DNA from 2 places in the Paenibacillus sp. JNU01 genome. Region 2 is predicted to be linked to the other one. Evidence: riboswitches for the same ligand, from Rfam matches in the RefSeq annotation. Region 2 holds a riboswitch; the other holds the start of a gene.

Region 1 (4,429 bases), 2.2 Mb from region 2:
GTGAAATGACATGATTGATGACGGAAGGAACATGATGATCGTATATGCCTGCGCCGAGGAAGCTGGCGTGTGTTTCGAAATTGGCGTTGGCACCAGCTTGTTTGGACATGTGCCGTGTCAGCGCATATTCATCAAGTTTGGAGGATACGGGCAGCTCGCCCTGATAACGAATCTCCTGAGGAATGTCCTGAAACAGTTCCTCCAGCGTATCCACACCGATGGTTGCGAGCATGGCACTCTGATCCTGTTCTGTCATGGGAATGTAGCGGTGCTTGCTCATGATTGATCAGCTCCTTGAGTAAGTGTCTTTGACGTACGTGTCCGTTTATGAAAAGGGGTCTTTACGACCTCGGCTTTCAGTTTCTTCCCTCGGATCTCAATCTCAAGCGGGGTTCCCAGCGCAGCGTATTTGCTGTCGATGAGGGCAAGCCCCAGATTACGCTTCAATGTAGGTGATTGCGTGCCTGTTGTCACTTCACCGATCTGTACGCCTTCGGCGTAAATCGGATAGTGGGGGCGAGGAATACCGCGCTCCAGCACTTCGATGCCGACCAGTTTACGGGCGGGCCCGTCATTTTTTTGCTGTAACAAGGCTTCGTGTCCGATAAAAGGTCCAGCATTCAGTTTCACAAACATACCAACGCCAGCTTCTAGCGGAGAGATCGTTGCAGATAATTCCTGCCCATACAGAGGCAGCTTGGCTTCAAAACGCAGCGTATCCCTTGCACCAAGTCCAGCGGGAACCAGCCCGTGCTCTTCTCCAGCCTGCATTAATCCATTCCAGACCATAGCGGCCTGATCCGCAGGAACATATAGTTCAAAGCCATCTTCACCGGTATAACCGGTACGGGACAACAGCAATTTTACTCCACAGACTTCGGCATCCTGCACAAAACGAAACGGTTCAATCGTGGATACATCCGTTTCGGTAACTTTTCCGATAATATCCACAGCCAGTGGACCTTGCAGGGCGAGTAGCGCCGTCTGCTCCGAATCGTTGGTCATGTTTACGCCAGGGATCAAGTGCTCTTGCAGCCACGCCCAGTCCTTGTCGATATTGGAGGCGTTAACGACGAGCATATAATGCTGATCTTCCAGCTTATACACGAGCAGATCATCCACCACACCACCATCTGGATAACACATCAGGGTGTACTGGGCTTGACCGGGAACCAGCGTGGTTACATCATTGGTTGTCATTTGTTGCAAAAAAACTTCAGCCTGCTCACCCTGTACAGTGAATTCGCCCATATGGGATACATCAAACAGTCCAGCACGCTCACGCACCGCTTCATGTTCTTTCTGGATTCCGCTGAATTGCACCGGAAGCTCCCAGCCTCCAAAATCAATGCACCGTACGCCTTCGTATTGCTGATACAGGGGAAAGAGTGGTGTTCTAAGCAAATCGGACATCAAATCACCTCGTCATGGGCCGTCAAACGGCCGAATATGCAATCGTGGATCAATGAACCAGGGTATTTTTTAATTTTTCAGCTAGAAGTCATTCGTAGATAAGTATGGTAAGGCAACTATGGCAGCGCCGATTGAAATCCTGTTTTTCGTTTTTTTGGGAAAAAGGAAAAGGACAGGCCAAAGAATCGGCATGCCAAGTAGCACGCTGTATTCTAAGGCTCTGTCCCTTGTACCTGAGAGTTACCCCGCTGTATTTACAACAGGTTTCCCCTTGGGTGATCATAACGCCCGTACAGGGCGAATAGATGCTCTCCAGAGTTGCGTCCCGTAAAAGTCCTTTTGCCTGAGAGATTCACCCCCGCTTATCGGTGGTTTACTCCTTCGGCGTTACCTCATGTACATCCCGAATCGGGTGTCACGGGTAATCTCTCCCTTTACATTCATCCGCGGGTATAACATAGTCCATTAAACACATTTACTCTCCTCATTAAAACGTGAATCCACTACTGATGTCAAGAACGATATCATTGATATTGAATCAAAACCGAATATTTATTATATTTTAAATGATATTGTTCGTGTATTTAAAAAGACTGCGCTTACTATTCTAGTTTTCACCAGTATATGTAGAAAGAGTGTATTTAGGTTACGGTTTGGAGAGGCCGTTATCAAATAAATTGTGAGGTATCTTGACATTTGAATCCGAAATATCATACGCTATGTTCTGGGAAAAAGGTTAAGGTCAAAGAACGCATGCACTCATTAATGAAAAGCGAGGCGGATATCGATGAGCGAATTGAAAAGTGATTTCCTGTACAGTGAAGAGCACGAATGGGTGCAAACCGTAGGGGAGGATACTGTACGTATTGGCATTACCGAGTTCGCGCAGCATCAGCTGGGTGACATTGTGTTTGTGGAATTGCCTGACCTTGAATCCAATGTAAAAGCAGAAGACAGCATTGGAACGATTGAATCGGTCAAAACGGTGTCGGACTTGTTCTCTCCCGTCACAGGTTCAATTATTGCAGTGAATGATTCGTTGCAGGACTCGCCTGAACTTGTGAACAGTTCTCCTTACGAGGAAGGCTGGATGATTGAGATCCGTGTTGAGGGAGATCTGACAGCAGCGTTGTCTACATTGATGAATGCAGATGCGTATCGTAAACATACGGAAGAATAGGCTCAACGGACTTGTACTTATTAACATATACTTTATAAAATAATGAAATTAGCTTCATATTGTTTCGACCTGTGTGAGCCGGATGCTTGCACAGGTTTTTTGTGCTTTCCAGGAATGGTTTTGAATAGGGATCGAGGCAGATTAGGGATGTAAATCACCTGATTGGACCAAGCTATAGGTTAGAAAATGATGCTGGAAATGACAAAAGTCATAGGCAGGAAAAGCCTTGTGTACCAATGGTTTTAGCCATTATGCATCAATAAAAACGATTACATAACCTAATGTTGTCATCATTGTTCATGACGAAAGTACGCTTTCATTTCATTGAACAGGAGAGCATTCTCGCTTAGGATTACAGCAGGGGAGAAATGATACCCCTTTCATAAGTCATAATCACTTGATCCAAGGAGGATAATACAATGAGTAATTTGGACCAATCGTCCAATTCCAAAGGTGGGCTACGGGTAGGTGTGCAACGTTTTGGCCGATTCCTGAGTGGTATGGTCATGCCGAATATGGGAGCGTTCATCGCTTGGGGATTAATTACGGCCATGTTCATTCCAACAGGCTGGTTCCCTAACGAGACACTAGCACAGTTAGTTGATCCAATGATTAAATATTTGCTCCCACTGTTAATTGGTTACACCGGGGGTACGATGGTGCATGGTCAGCGTGGTGGTGTCGTAGGTGCCATTATGACCATCGGGGTCATCGTGGGTAGTGATATTCCGATGTTCCTCGGTGCCATGATTGCCGGACCACTGGCAGCATGGATCATCAAAAAGTTCGATAAATCCATTGAAGGTAAAGTTAAAGCCGGATTTGAAATGCTGGTTAACAACTTCTCAGCCGGTATTATTGGCGGGATCTTGGGGATTTTTGCTCTACTGGGTATTGGGCCAGCTGTAGAAGCGATTAGCAAAGTATTGTCTGCCGGTGTGCAAGGTCTGATGAATCTGGGCTTGCTACCGCTGGTCAACCTGATTATCGAACCAGGTAAAGTGTTGTTCCTGAACAATGCAATCAACCACGGTATTCTAACACCAATTGCAACAGATCAGGCAAGAGAATTAGGACAATCTGTTCTATACATGCTTGAATCCAACCCGGGTCCGGGACTTGGTATCTTGCTTGCTTACTGCTTCTTCGGACGCGGAATGGCCAAATCTTCTGCACCAGGTGCCGTTATCATTCATTTCTTCGGGGGAATTCATGAGATCTACTTCCCTTATATTCTGATGAGACCGATTCTGATTCTTGCCGCAATCGCGGGTGGCGTCGCAGGTACATTAACATTCATGCTCACCGGAGCAGGACTTGTTTCGGCACCATCACCGGGTAGTATTATCGCGTATTTCCTGTTAACACCAAAAGGTGGATACCTTCCAATGCTCGCAGGGGTGCTTGTAGCAGCAGTCGTTTCATTCTTGATTGCAGCAGTGTTGCTGAAAACGGGTAAACAAAAGGACGAAGATTTGGAGTCCGCATCCAGTCGGATGAAAGACATGAAGAGTCAAGGAAACGTACCGAACGCTGGCATTACAGCTAGTCATCGTGAAGCAGACAGAGCTTCAGATAAGGCTTCTTCTACAGTGAAAACAGATGTGAAGAAGATTGTCTTCTCCTGTGATGCAGGCATGGGGTCGAGTGCCATGGGTGCTTCCATTCTCCGCAAGAAGATGAAGGCAGAGGGGATTGACGTTACGGTGACCAACACGGCCATCAGTGATATCCCGCCGGATGCAGATGTGGTAATCACACAACAAATATTAACCGATCGTGCCCGCTCCGTTGCGCCGAACGCAGAACATATATCCATCGACAACTTCCTAAAAA
Region 2 (4,429 bases):
ACGAAGTGGATGATGCCTTCTGGCGTGATTTCCGCCGTGTGGTCAAAGCCGCTAATCCAGATGCCTACATTCTGGGCGAAGTATGGAACGAGTCTTCTTCCTGGCTGCAAGGCGACCAGTTCGATGCGTCCATGAACTATCCGTTTACCGATGCCGTGAATGCTTTCTTTGTAAAAAATACAATGCATGCCGAACAGTTCGCGAACTCCATCGGTCGGCAATTATCCCGTTATCCGCTTCAAGCCAGCGAAGTTGCATTCAACCTGCTGGACAGTCACGATACCCCGCGGCTGCTCACGCTATGTGAAGGCGACCAGCGCAAGATGAAGCTAGCTGCGTTATTCCAGTTCAGTTACATGGGCGCGCCGTGCATCTATTACGGAGACGAGATTGGCATGGACGGTGACCATGATCCGGGCTGCCGTAAATGCATGGAATGGGATGAAGCGAAGCAGGACCGTGAGCTGCTAGACTTTTATCAGAAACTGATCTCCCTGCGTCATGCTCATCCTGCCCTGCGTGCAGAAGGCACCGTTCGTTTCCTGCAGGCTCGCTCGGATGGCAGCCAATTGGTATTCGAACGGCAGAATGAAGAGGAACGCATTCTGGTTCTGTTCAATCGCTCGGAAGAGACGGCTATTGTCGAGCTGGAGGCGGGTGACGAGGAATGGACCGAGCTATTCGGTGGAAACCATCGTACCGCCAAGGATGATGGCGTGTTTGCCATTGAATTGCCCGCGTATGGATATGCCGTACTGAGTACGGCTGTAAGCCAGGACTAGATTCATAATACAAATATATCTGAAGTCACTTATAAGTAGCCTAGCTTCACATCATTTGGCGGCATTAAACAAGCGTCCTGCAGAACCCGAATTCGGGTTCGCGGACGCTTGTTTTTATATCGCCGTTATACATCATCATGTCACTGGTTATTCCTCGGTGACCCCCGTTCAGATTAAACCTGAGGGTCCGTTTCCGCTTGAACAGTATCCGCCCCACTTGTAGTTGTGTCAGCATCCGCTGGCTTCGACTCCGTCTCAGGCTCTGCACGCTTGGCCTTCGGTTTAGCCAGCTTCTGCATCATTTTGCGACCCGTTGGTGTCTGAGCCAACCCGCCTTGGGCTGTCTCCCGGTGGCGGCTCGGCATCGCACTGCCTACTTCCAGCATCACGTCGATGACTTCATCTGACGGAATAGCACTACGCACTCCGGCCAATGCCATGTCGGCCGCAGCCAGCGCCGTAACGGCACCCAGTCCGTTACGTACGATGCATGGAATTTCAACGAGACCTGCGACCGGATCGCAGATCAGGCCCAGTGTATTTTTTAACGCTAGACCAACGGCATGAACGACCTGTTCCGGTGTACCTCCACGCAGTTCAACCATGGCACCCGCAGCCATGCCGATCGCGGAACCCACTTCTGCCTGACAGCCACCTTCTGCACCAGAGATAAATGAATTGTTGGCAATAACATAACCAATCGCTCCCGCGCAGAACAACCCATTCACCAAATGTTCGTCCGTCCAGCCAAATCGCTCCTGTGAGCTGATAAAAACACCAGGGATGATGCCGCAGGAACCGGCTGTAGGTGTTGCCACAATCCGGCCCATAGAGGCATTCACTTCAGATACACACAGGGCATACGCCATGGCAAGTGCGGAAGCATCTCCTGAGCAAGTCTCACCTTTGCGAATGTACTCGGCCATTTTTTTACCGTCTCCACCCGTTAATCCACTACGTGATGTGGTATCTTCCGTTAACCCTTTACGCACTGCTTCCTTCATCACCTGATAATATTCAGACATCTGTTTCACAACATCCGCTTCCGGTGTATTGGTCTCCTGAACCTGCTCCTCGATCATCAATTGAGCAATCGTTTTGGATTCCGCTGTACAGATCGTATTCAGTTCATGTAAATGTTTAAATCGCATCCGAATCAACTCCTCTCTTCAAATCGATGACACGAATGTCCAGTACATGATCCAGCTCTTTTAGACGCTTGAGCATATCAGGATTCGGCACGCCGTCCATCTCCATCGCAGTAAGTGCTTCGCCATCACGGGCTTTCCGATCCACCTGCATATACCCGATGTTAACCCCAGATGAACTGATCGTGGACGTTACCGAGGCAAGCACCCCTGCCTTGTCTGCATGTCGCAGCACGAGTGTCGGAAACTCACCACTAATCTGGACACGAAAATCATTCATCGCATGCACCGACACACTACCACCACCAATAGAAGCACCGATTAAGGAACATGTACGCCCTTCATGCCACAACTCAATTTTGACCGTATTGGGATGAGGAGCAGGCAGACCGCTTGTATAAAACTCAACCTCCATACCCGCTTCCTCTGCGTATTGCTCCGCATCCGGGATACGCGGATCGTCTGTAACATAATCCAGCAGACCGCCGATCAGCGCCAGATCAGTTCCGTGGCCCTGATACGTATCAGCGAATGAACCGTAGAGCGTCAGCCGGGCACGTTCAGGCGTACAACCTAGCCACTGACGCGCAATTCTTCCCAGTCTTGCTGCTCCAGCTGTATGTGAACTTGAAGGCCCCGTCATCGACGGACCAATAATTGAGAAAACATCTTTAAATCGCACCTTATAACCCTCCAATTGTATTCGTCATTTCCATCCAGATCCCATGCCATAATGTTCCTTTATTACTGAATGATGACATCAAAAAAGGACAGAAGAAGGCCACAGGCCCTCTCTCTGTCCTCGATACCTGAGAGTTTCACGATCAGCAGTGTCTCACGACAGGGTGCATGCCCTGCAATTGCAGACAAGTCACCAGACTGACTGATCATATACCCCTTGGGTGGCGCAGTTCGCGCACTCTCCAGAGTTGCGTCCAACGATGGTACATTTACCTGAGAGATTAACCACTGGGCCGGGTGCGCAGCAGCTTGCTCCTTCGGTGCCTGAACACTAGCCATTGCTCGGCTAACTCAGGTCTCTCCCGCTCGTTATCATCCGCTGTATGGAACCATTCTGAGCGTATGTCAGAACAGTAATGGAAATCGTTCATTCTTCTTCATTAAGATTAATCGACCGGAAGATCAGTGTCAACAAACTTAACGATTTCTTTGGATGTATTTCCTTCATTTTCGATTGATTCGATGAAAACCAGAATATTTTGTCAGCTTTCATCACATTAATTCGGTAAAATAAACTTTTTAAACAGATTATTTCATTTCCCTTCAATTCATAAAGCGCTTACTACTATTTATGATATTATCCACGAAACTGTTCGGGTATTCAGGCAACCATAATTTTTGAACTACCTGTTCATAGCCCTTCCGGATCTGCACATCTGAATTATAATTCACAGTTCGTAGAAGATACTCTCGTTCTGTACATAAGGTCTGCAATACTTGCTGCATAACTTCGGCATGCGATCTTTCATCCATTCGTGCCTAGACTCGTTCGCCATCTGAAAAGCATAATAACCAAGTGTAAAGATCAGCATGAACCCTTCCATTAAACGGATATCTCGATCCGTCAGTGGTGCGATCTGTTTTGTGTATCCAGATAAGAATACGTCACGTTCCTCCCGATTGAACATAAGCGCTGCCCCTCCGGCATCAAAAAGATAATAACCATAACCGTGTAGACAAAAATCAATCATGGACATCCCCTGATTCGTGATCAGCAGATTATTGCGAGTAATATCTCCATGAATAACGCCCCAGGTCTTTTCATCGAGAGGGTACGCTCCTAACTGCTCGTTAATGTTCTCAAACGTCTCCCGAAGCAGATCGAAGTCTTCCGTTGTAAAAATTCCCAATCGGACCCCCTCTTCCAGCTGCCCTAGCATGACCAAATTCTCATGGACATTACCATATGCCGGGCGTACCTTAGTTCGATCTGTCTGATTCTCCACACGTCCATATTGATGAAGCATCTGCAGCTGAGCACCAAGATCATATATCTGCTCTGTTGTCAGGCGTTCTCCCTGTTGGATGTCCCTGCCCTCAATCCACTCCAGTACTGTACAGCAGATTTCTTTACCTTCTTCAATTGTCCATAACGTGACCCAATCTCCCGATACATTGCGTACCGGATGTTGGACGCGTAATGCTGTTGTTGCATTTAACTCATGAAGCAGGTCCATCTCTGCCTCCAATGCAGAAGGCGTGTGCTGAATGCCTGACATACTTGCATATGCTGCTTGATGGATACGGAGCAGATACTTCTGCCCGCTTGCTTCATCAACGACATGATACGTCAGATTCTCGTTATGACGAATATAGGAAACGACAGGTTTTTCAATCGCATAATTCTGTATGACCTGTGCTGCCACATGGTCGTAAGACCTCTGATCCGTAGTGATTATCAACATCTCCTTTAAATTTATGTAAACGCTATCTTCGTACTAAATATCGTAGCATAATGTTGATCCTGCATACAGAAAA

Evidence for each region. A riboswitch is a leader RNA that binds a small molecule or an ion and turns the genes downstream of it on or off. The one in region 2 is predicted to bind glycine.
Region 1: linked by a shared signal. The riboswitch ahead of gcvT (glycine cleavage system aminomethyltransferase GcvT) and the one ahead of sdaAB (L-serine ammonia-lyase, iron-sulfur-dependent subunit beta) in region 2 are both predicted to bind glycine.

The regions. Positions count from the first base shown of each region.
Region 1 is NZ_CP169723.1:2,359,659-2,364,087, reverse strand. Features, by position in the region: gene gcvPA (aminomethyl-transferring glycine dehydrogenase subunit GcvPA) at 1-280, opposite strand, end outside; gene gcvT (glycine cleavage system aminomethyltransferase GcvT) at 277-1,413, opposite strand; glycine riboswitch at 1,632-1,731, opposite strand; glycine riboswitch at 1,735-1,857, opposite strand; gene gcvH (glycine cleavage system protein GcvH) at 2,201-2,593, shown strand; gene NLBNIHML_RS10235 (PTS mannitol transporter subunit IIBC) at 3,013-4,429, shown strand, end outside.
Region 2 is NZ_CP169723.1:4,532,860-4,537,288, reverse strand. Features, by position in the region: gene NLBNIHML_RS19860 (alpha-glycosidase) at 1-782, shown strand, start outside; gene sdaAA (L-serine ammonia-lyase, iron-sulfur-dependent, subunit alpha) at 956-1,933, opposite strand; gene sdaAB (L-serine ammonia-lyase, iron-sulfur-dependent subunit beta) at 1,923-2,612, opposite strand; glycine riboswitch at 2,725-2,859, opposite strand; glycine riboswitch at 2,864-2,986, opposite strand; gene NLBNIHML_RS19845 (phosphotransferase enzyme family protein) at 3,340-4,317, opposite strand.